DNA from 2 places in the Streptomyces sp. NPDC015139 genome. Region 2 is predicted to be linked to the other one. Evidence: predicted binding sites of a transcription regulator. Region 2 holds the regulator's gene; the other holds the start of a gene.

Region 1 (3,411 bases), on a different contig from region 2:
GGCGGCGAGTCCGGCCGACGCGTACAGGCCGTCGTTGTCCTCGGTCACCGTCCAGTCCGGCCCGTTGTCGATATCGAGACAGAGTGCGTCGAACGTGTCCGATGTCTCATTGACGTAGTTCACGAGGTCCGCCTCCACGATCTCGGTGCGCGGATCGGCGAGCGCGGCGGCGGACAGTTCGCCGAGCGGGCCGCCGCGGTGCCAGCCGATGACGGCCGGTTCCCGCTCCACGACGGTGATGCGCCCCCAGCGCGCGTCGGCGGCCGCGTGTGCGAGCGAGAACCCCACGCCCAGACCGCCGATCAGCACTTCCGGCGCCGGCCGCCCGTCCAGCGCGCCGTACGCGGCGTCGACCAGCAGCCGCTCCGAGCGGCCGTCGGAGGTGTCCATCAGGAAACAGCCGTTGGCGATGATCTGGAGCAGCGCGCCCTGTCTGCGGAGCACCACCTCGCCGTACGGGCCGTCGCGCCGGTCCAGGACCACGGGGGAGTCGTACGCGGCTGTCATACGCCCATCCTGCTTGAACAGGGCCCGACGTTCACGGGAATTGCCGATGACGGCCCCGGCCGGCGGACGCGGACGCGGCGGGAGCGTGAGAGGTTGCTGTGAATCCGCTCTCGGGTGGCGTCGGTCATAGACAGCGGCCCGGGGAGCACGAAGGGTGGGGCGCGACGGAAGGAGCGCCTCACCGTGGAACGGACCGCGAAGGGCCCTGCGACGGCCGCGTCCCCGCCCCCGCCGGGCACGCCCCTTCCCGACGGCGCCGCCGCCGTCGGCCCGCCCGCGGTCGTCCGGTTGCTGGACGGCATACCGCGTCAGCGTGGTGCCACGGCTCCCGCCCCGGTGCCGGCCGCGACGCGTCCGGCCGCGGCGGTCGCGCGGCGGTGGCTGCTGCTGCCCACCCCGGCGGGCACCCCGTTCACCTTCGCCTACGCCTGTCTTCTGGCCGCCACCTCGGCCTTCGCGGCCCTGGCCGACCCCGCGCTGGTGCACGCCGTCCACCAGGCCTCCAGCACGGACGTGGCCCACCTCGTGCGCACGCCCCTGCTGGTGCTGCCGGCGAGCGCGCTGTGGATCGCGGGCGGGATCGTCTCGCCGTACGCGCTGGCGTTCCTGCTCGTGCTCACCGCACTGGAGCGCCGGATCGGAGGCACGCGCGCGGCCTGCGTGTTCCTCGCCGGGCACGTCCTGGCCACGCTCGCCACGGAGGTCCCGGTGGGCCTGGCCGTCCTGTCCGGGCACCTGCCCGACAGTTCGCTGCACCGCCTCGACTACGGCATCAGCTTCGGCGTGGCCACCAGCATCGGCGCCCTGGCCGGACTGCTCGCCCCGTGGCTGCGCGGGCTCCTGCTCGTCGTGGTGGGCGGCATGCTCCTCGACGACCTCGCCGCCTTCACGGACCCGATGACCAACTGGGGCCACCTGATCGCCCTCGCGCTCGGCGTCGCCTCATGGCCTCTCGTACGCCGCCGGACGCCGTCGGCCCAGCCGCCTCGGCAGTTTTGACCTGCAAGAACACCTGCGTCACCCAGTGATCGCCCACAGCGAACACCGCTGTGGGAACACCAGCCCACGCCCAACGGTTGAGTCGGCATAGCTCAAGTTGACTGCCTAAGGGGAGATCATGGCTGCTGAGTCCACGGCGTTCACGCTCGTTCTGCCAGTGCTGCCGCTCGACGACGAGGTCGTGCTGCCCGGGATGGTGGTTCCGCTGGACCTGAGCGACACCGAGGTACGGGCCGCGGTGGAGGCCGCCCAGGCCGCCGCCCGGTCGGAGCCCGGGAAGCCCAGGGTGCTGCTGGTGCCGCGCATCGACGGGACGTACGCGAAGACCGGTGTGCTGGGCACGGTCGAGCAGGTCGGCCGGCTGGCCGACGGCGACCCCGGGGCTCTGATCCGCGGCCGGAGCCGGGTGCGCATCGGCGCCGGCACCACCGGCCCCGGCGCGGCCCTCTGGGTCGAGGGCGCCCGTATCGACGAGAGCGTGCCGGACCCGCTGCCGGGCCAGGTCGCCGAACTCGTCAAGGAGTACAAGGCGCTGGCCACCAACTGGCTGAAGAAGCGCGGCGCCTGGCAGGTCGTGGACCGCGTCCAGGCCATCGACGGCGTCTCCGCGCTCGCCGACAACTCCGGCTACTCGCCGTTCCTCACCACCGAGCAGAAGGTCGAGCTGCTGGAGACCGCCGACCCGGTCGCCCGCCTCAGGCTCGCCGCCCAGCAGCTCCGCGACCACCTCGCCGAGCAGGACGTGGCCGAGACCATCGCCAAGGACGTCCAGGAAGGCGTCGACAAGCAGCAGCGCGAGTTCCTGCTGCGCCGTCAGCTGGAGGCCGTCCGCAAGGAACTGCGCGAACTGAACGGCGAGCAGGAGGGCGAGGAGTCCGACGACTACCGCGCCCGCGTGGAGGCCGCCGACCTGCCCGAGAAGGTCCGCGAGGCCGCCCTCAAGGAGGTCGACAAGCTGGAGCGGTCCTCCGACCAGTCGCCCGAGGGCTCCTGGATCCGCACCTGGCTGGACACCGTCCTGGAGATGCCGTGGAGCGAGCGGACCGAGGACGCGTACGACATCCAGGGCGCCAAGGCGATCCTCGACGCCGAGCACGCCGGCCTGGAGGACGTGAAGGAGCGCATCACCGAGTACCTGGCGGTGCGCAAGCGGCGCGGCGACCGGGGCCTCGGCGTCATCGGCGGCCGGCGCGGCGGCGCGGTGCTCGCGCTCGTCGGGCCGCCCGGTGTCGGCAAGACCAGCCTCGGTGAGTCCGTCGCGCACGCCATGGGCCGCAAGTTCGTCCGGGTCGCCCTGGGCGGCGTCCGCGACGAGGCCGAGGTCCGCGGCCACCGCCGTACGTACGTCGGTGCCCTGCCCGGCCGGATCGTGCGCGCGATCAAGGAGGCCGGGTCGATGAACCCGGTCGTGCTCCTCGACGAGATCGACAAGGTGGGCTCCGACTTCCGCGGGGACCCGGCCGCGGCCCTGCTGGAGGTCCTGGACCCGGCGCAGAACCACACCTTCCGCGACCACTACCTGGAGGTCGAACTCGACCTGTCGGACGTGGTCTTCCTGGCCACCGCCAACGTCCTGGAGGCCATCCCGGAGGCGCTCGCCGACCGTATGGAGATCGTCCGCCTGGACGGCTACACCGAGGACGAGAAGATCGTGATCGCCCGGGACCACCTGCTCCCGCGCCAGCTGGAGCGGGCCGGCCTGAACACGGACGAGGTCACGATCGACGAGGGCGCGCTGCGCAGGCTCGCCGGCGAGTACACCCGCGAGGCGGGCGTGCGCACCCTGGAGCGGTCCATCGCGCGACTGCTCCGCAAGGTCGCGGCCCAGCACGAACTCGGCGAGCGCGAGCTGCCGTTCACCGTGCGGGACGAGGACCTGCGCGCACTGATCGGGCGCCCGCACCA
Region 2 (3,411 bases):
TGGTGGTGGTCCGGACATCACCGGTGCATCGTTGTTCCCGCTTCCCCCGGGTGCCACGGGCATCCGGAGCGGCCCCGGCCCGGGCACCCCCCGCCCCGCCGGGGCCGCCGCATCGCTCCCACGGGGGTGGTGCGATGCGGGGAGGGCCGCAGGGGCCGGTGCCCGCCCCACGGCTTCGAGCCGTACGACACGGGGTCGTACGGCTCGAGGTCGTGCGGCCGCCGGGCGGCCGGGCGTTACTTCAGGCCGATCGCCGAGCAGGCCGCCTTGTACTTGGCGGTGCAGATGTCGCCGGCGCTGTAGATGCCGTCCGCGATGACGGTGTCCTTGATGTTGTCCTGGGTCAGCGCGCTCACCTGGACCAGCTTGGACGGGATGTCCTTGGCGGTGGGGCTGTCGACCTTGTCCTGGGTGAGGGCGTCGAACTGGATGTCCTTGCCCTGGACCTTGGTGACGGCCATCTGCGCGGCGGCCTCGGCCTCGTCCGGGTAGGACTTGTAGACGCTCATGTACTGCTCGCCGGCCACCACCCGCTGCACCGCGTCGAGTTCCGCGTCCTGGCCGGTGATCGGGGGCAGGTCGGTGACGCCGGCGCTCTTGAGGGCCTTGATGACACCGCCCGCCATGCCGTCGTTGGCGGCGTAGACGGCGGCGATGTTGTTCTTGCCGATCTTGGCGATCGCCTCGGCCATGCGGGCCTCGGCGATCTCCGGCTTCCAGTCCTTCGTGTCGAAGGAGTCCGCGATCGTCACCTTGCCGCTCAGCTCCGACAGCGCGCCCTGCTTGAACTGCTTGGCGTTCGGGTCGGTGGGCGAGCCGTTCACCATGACGATCTTGTCGGAGGTGTCGACGCCCGACCCCAGCGCCGCCAGCAGGGTACGGGCCTGCACCTCGCCGACGAGCTCGTTGTCGAAGGAGATGTAGGCGTCGATCGGCCCCTCGGCGAGACGGTCGTAGGCGATGACCGGGATGCCCGCGTCCTTGGCCTTCTTCACACCGTCGACGACCGCGTGCGAGTCGACGGCGTCGAGCAGGATGACGTCGACCTTGTCGTCGATCATCTGCTGGAGCTGGTCGGCCTGGCGGGTGGCGCTGGCGTCGGCGTTGGCGTACTCCACCTTGCCGTGCTTCTTGGTGAGTTCGGCCACCTTGTTCTTGATGATGGGGTAGTCGAACTTGTCGTAGCGGGTGTTGGCCTTCTCCGGCAGGAGCAGACCCACGGTCACGTCGTCGCCCTTCGTGGGGCTCGCGCTGGCGCCGTCCCCCGTCGCGTCGAGTACGCCGCAGCCGGCGACCGAGAGGATCAACGTGGACGAAGCCACGGATATGGCGATACGACGCATTCGAGGGCTCACTTCAGGTGTGTTCCGGACGTGGGCGCTGCTATACGACCCAGGTGTCTGAAAAGACAACTTGGAGCCGCCCACCGGCGTCAAGCGGAATCACTTAACGAGTGCGCAACACCACGCTCCGCTGCTCCTGTGAAGGGTCAGCGGAATCGCCTCCAAACTCTCTTTACGGACCCTCCATCCAAGCGGAGTTCACGGGAGGGCAAAGACCCGGACAACCCGGGCCGTACGCCCGGGGCCGCGATCCGGGGCCGCGCGTACCGCTTCTCCCGATTCGAGCAGAGGACCGAACGAACCCGGCCACAGCGGCGACCGCCGCCCGGCACGACGAGAGGGGCCCGGACGTCCGGGCCCCTCTCGTCGTGCGTGTCGTGCCGTGCGCGTCAGTCCGACTGCTGCTGTCTCTTGGGCCGCCACACCACCAGCGCGCTGGTCTGCTGGACCTCCTGGTACGGGACCAGGTCACGGCGGTAGGAGGCGTGGACGGCGGCCTCGCGCTGCCGCATCGCGGCCGCCGCGCCGTCCAGGGCCGCCTCCATCTCCGCGACGCGGGACTGGAGCGCGGCGACCTGGTTCTCCAGCTCGATGATCCGCTTGATGCCGGCCAGGTTGATGCCCTCGTCCTGCGACAACTGCTGCACCTGGCGGAGCAGTTCGATGTCGCGGGCCGAGTAGCGGCGGCCCCGGCCCGCGGTGCGGTCCGGGGAGACCAGCCCCAGGCGGTCGTACTGGCGCAGCGTCTGCGGGTGGAGTCCGGAGAGCTGGGCCGCCACCGAGATGACGTAGACCGGGGTCTCCTCGGTCAGTTCATACGGATTACGCCGACGGCCGTCCATCACTCTCAAGCTCCCTTCGCGGCCTCGAACAGCTCCGCCCGCGGGTCCTCGCCCGCGGTCGCCTCGCGATACGCCTCCAGTGCGTCACGAGCCTTCCCCGACAGGTCCGGGGGAACACTCACCTCGACGGTGACCAGCAGGTCGCCGCGGGTGCCGTCCTTGCGGACCGCGCCCTTGCCCCGCGCCCGCATCGTGCGGCCGTTCGGAGTGCCGGGCGGCAGCTTCAGGGTGACGGCGGGGCCGCCGAGGGTGGGAACCCGCACCTCGCCGCCGAGAGCCGCCTCGGCGAACGTGACCGGCACGGTGACGGTGAGGTTGTCGTCCTTGCGCCCGAACACCGGGTGCTCGCCGACGTGCACGGTGACGTACAGGTCGCCCGCCGGGCCGCCCCGCTCGCCGGGCGCTCCCTTGCCGCGCAGCCGGATGCGCTGCCCGTCGGTGACGCCCGCCGGGATGCGGACCTGCATCGTGCGCGACGACTTGGCGCGCCCGCTGCCCTTGCACTCCAGGCAGGGGTGCTCGGCGATCAGGCCGCGGCCCTTGCAGTCGGGGCAGGGGTCGGTGAGCGAGAAGCCACCGCCCGAACCCCGGGCGACCTGCCCGGTGCCGACGCAGGTCGGGCACACCCGCGGGGTGCCGTTCTTGTCGCCGGTGCCGGAGCAGGCCTTGCAGGGCTGCTGGGACGTCATTCGCAGCGGGACCGTCGCGCCCTCGATCGCCTCGGTGAAGCTGAGGGTGACCTCGGTGTCGATGTCCTGGCCGCGCCGCGGCTGGGTACGGGTCGTGCCCGTGCCGCCCCGGTTGAACAGGCCCCCGAAGACGTCTCCGATGCCGCCGCCGAAGCCTCCGCCGCTCTGGGCGTTGCCTCCGAAGAGGTCACCCAGGTCGAAGTTGAAGGAGCCGCCGCCGGCACCCGGCCCCGGGCGGAAGCCGCCGTTGCCGAACAGGGTGCGCGCCTCGTCGTACTCCTTGCGCTTCTTGGGGTCGCCGAGCACGTCGTTCGCCTCGGAGATCTCCTTGAACCGCTCCTCGGCCTTGGCGTTGCCCTTGTTGGCGTCCGGGTGGAACTCGCGGGCGAGCTTCCGGTACGCCTTCTTGATCTCGGCCTCGGTGGCGTCCTTGGGGACGCCGAGGACCTTGTAGTAGTCCTTCTCGATGAAGTCCTTGGTGCTCATCCTCGACGTCCCTCCTCTCCTGCGTCGTCGGTGATTACGTCAGCCCTCCTC

What was found. The regulator HspR, encoded in region 2, represses chaperone genes until heat shock. The targets are predictions, from matches to a motif close to TTGAGNNNNNNNNNCTCAA.
Region 1: the regulator HspR is predicted to act here: its motif matches at 1,584-1,602, upstream of lon (endopeptidase La).

What each region holds. Positions count from the first base shown of each region.
Region 1 covers NZ_JBIBUW010000015.1:137,873-141,283, forward strand. Annotated here, with positions in the region: gene ACF08B_RS32585 (spermidine synthase) at 1-507, opposite strand, end outside; gene ACF08B_RS32590 (rhomboid-like protein) at 691-1,506, shown strand; gene lon (endopeptidase La) at 1,625-3,411, shown strand, end outside.
Region 2 covers NZ_JBIBUW010000002.1:537,054-540,464, forward strand. Annotated here, with positions in the region: gene ACF08B_RS06995 (sugar ABC transporter substrate-binding protein) at 237-1,343, opposite strand; gene ACF08B_RS07000 (heat shock protein transcriptional repressor HspR) at 1,733-2,185, opposite strand; gene dnaJ (molecular chaperone DnaJ) at 2,191-3,360, opposite strand; gene grpE (nucleotide exchange factor GrpE) at 3,400-3,411, opposite strand, start outside.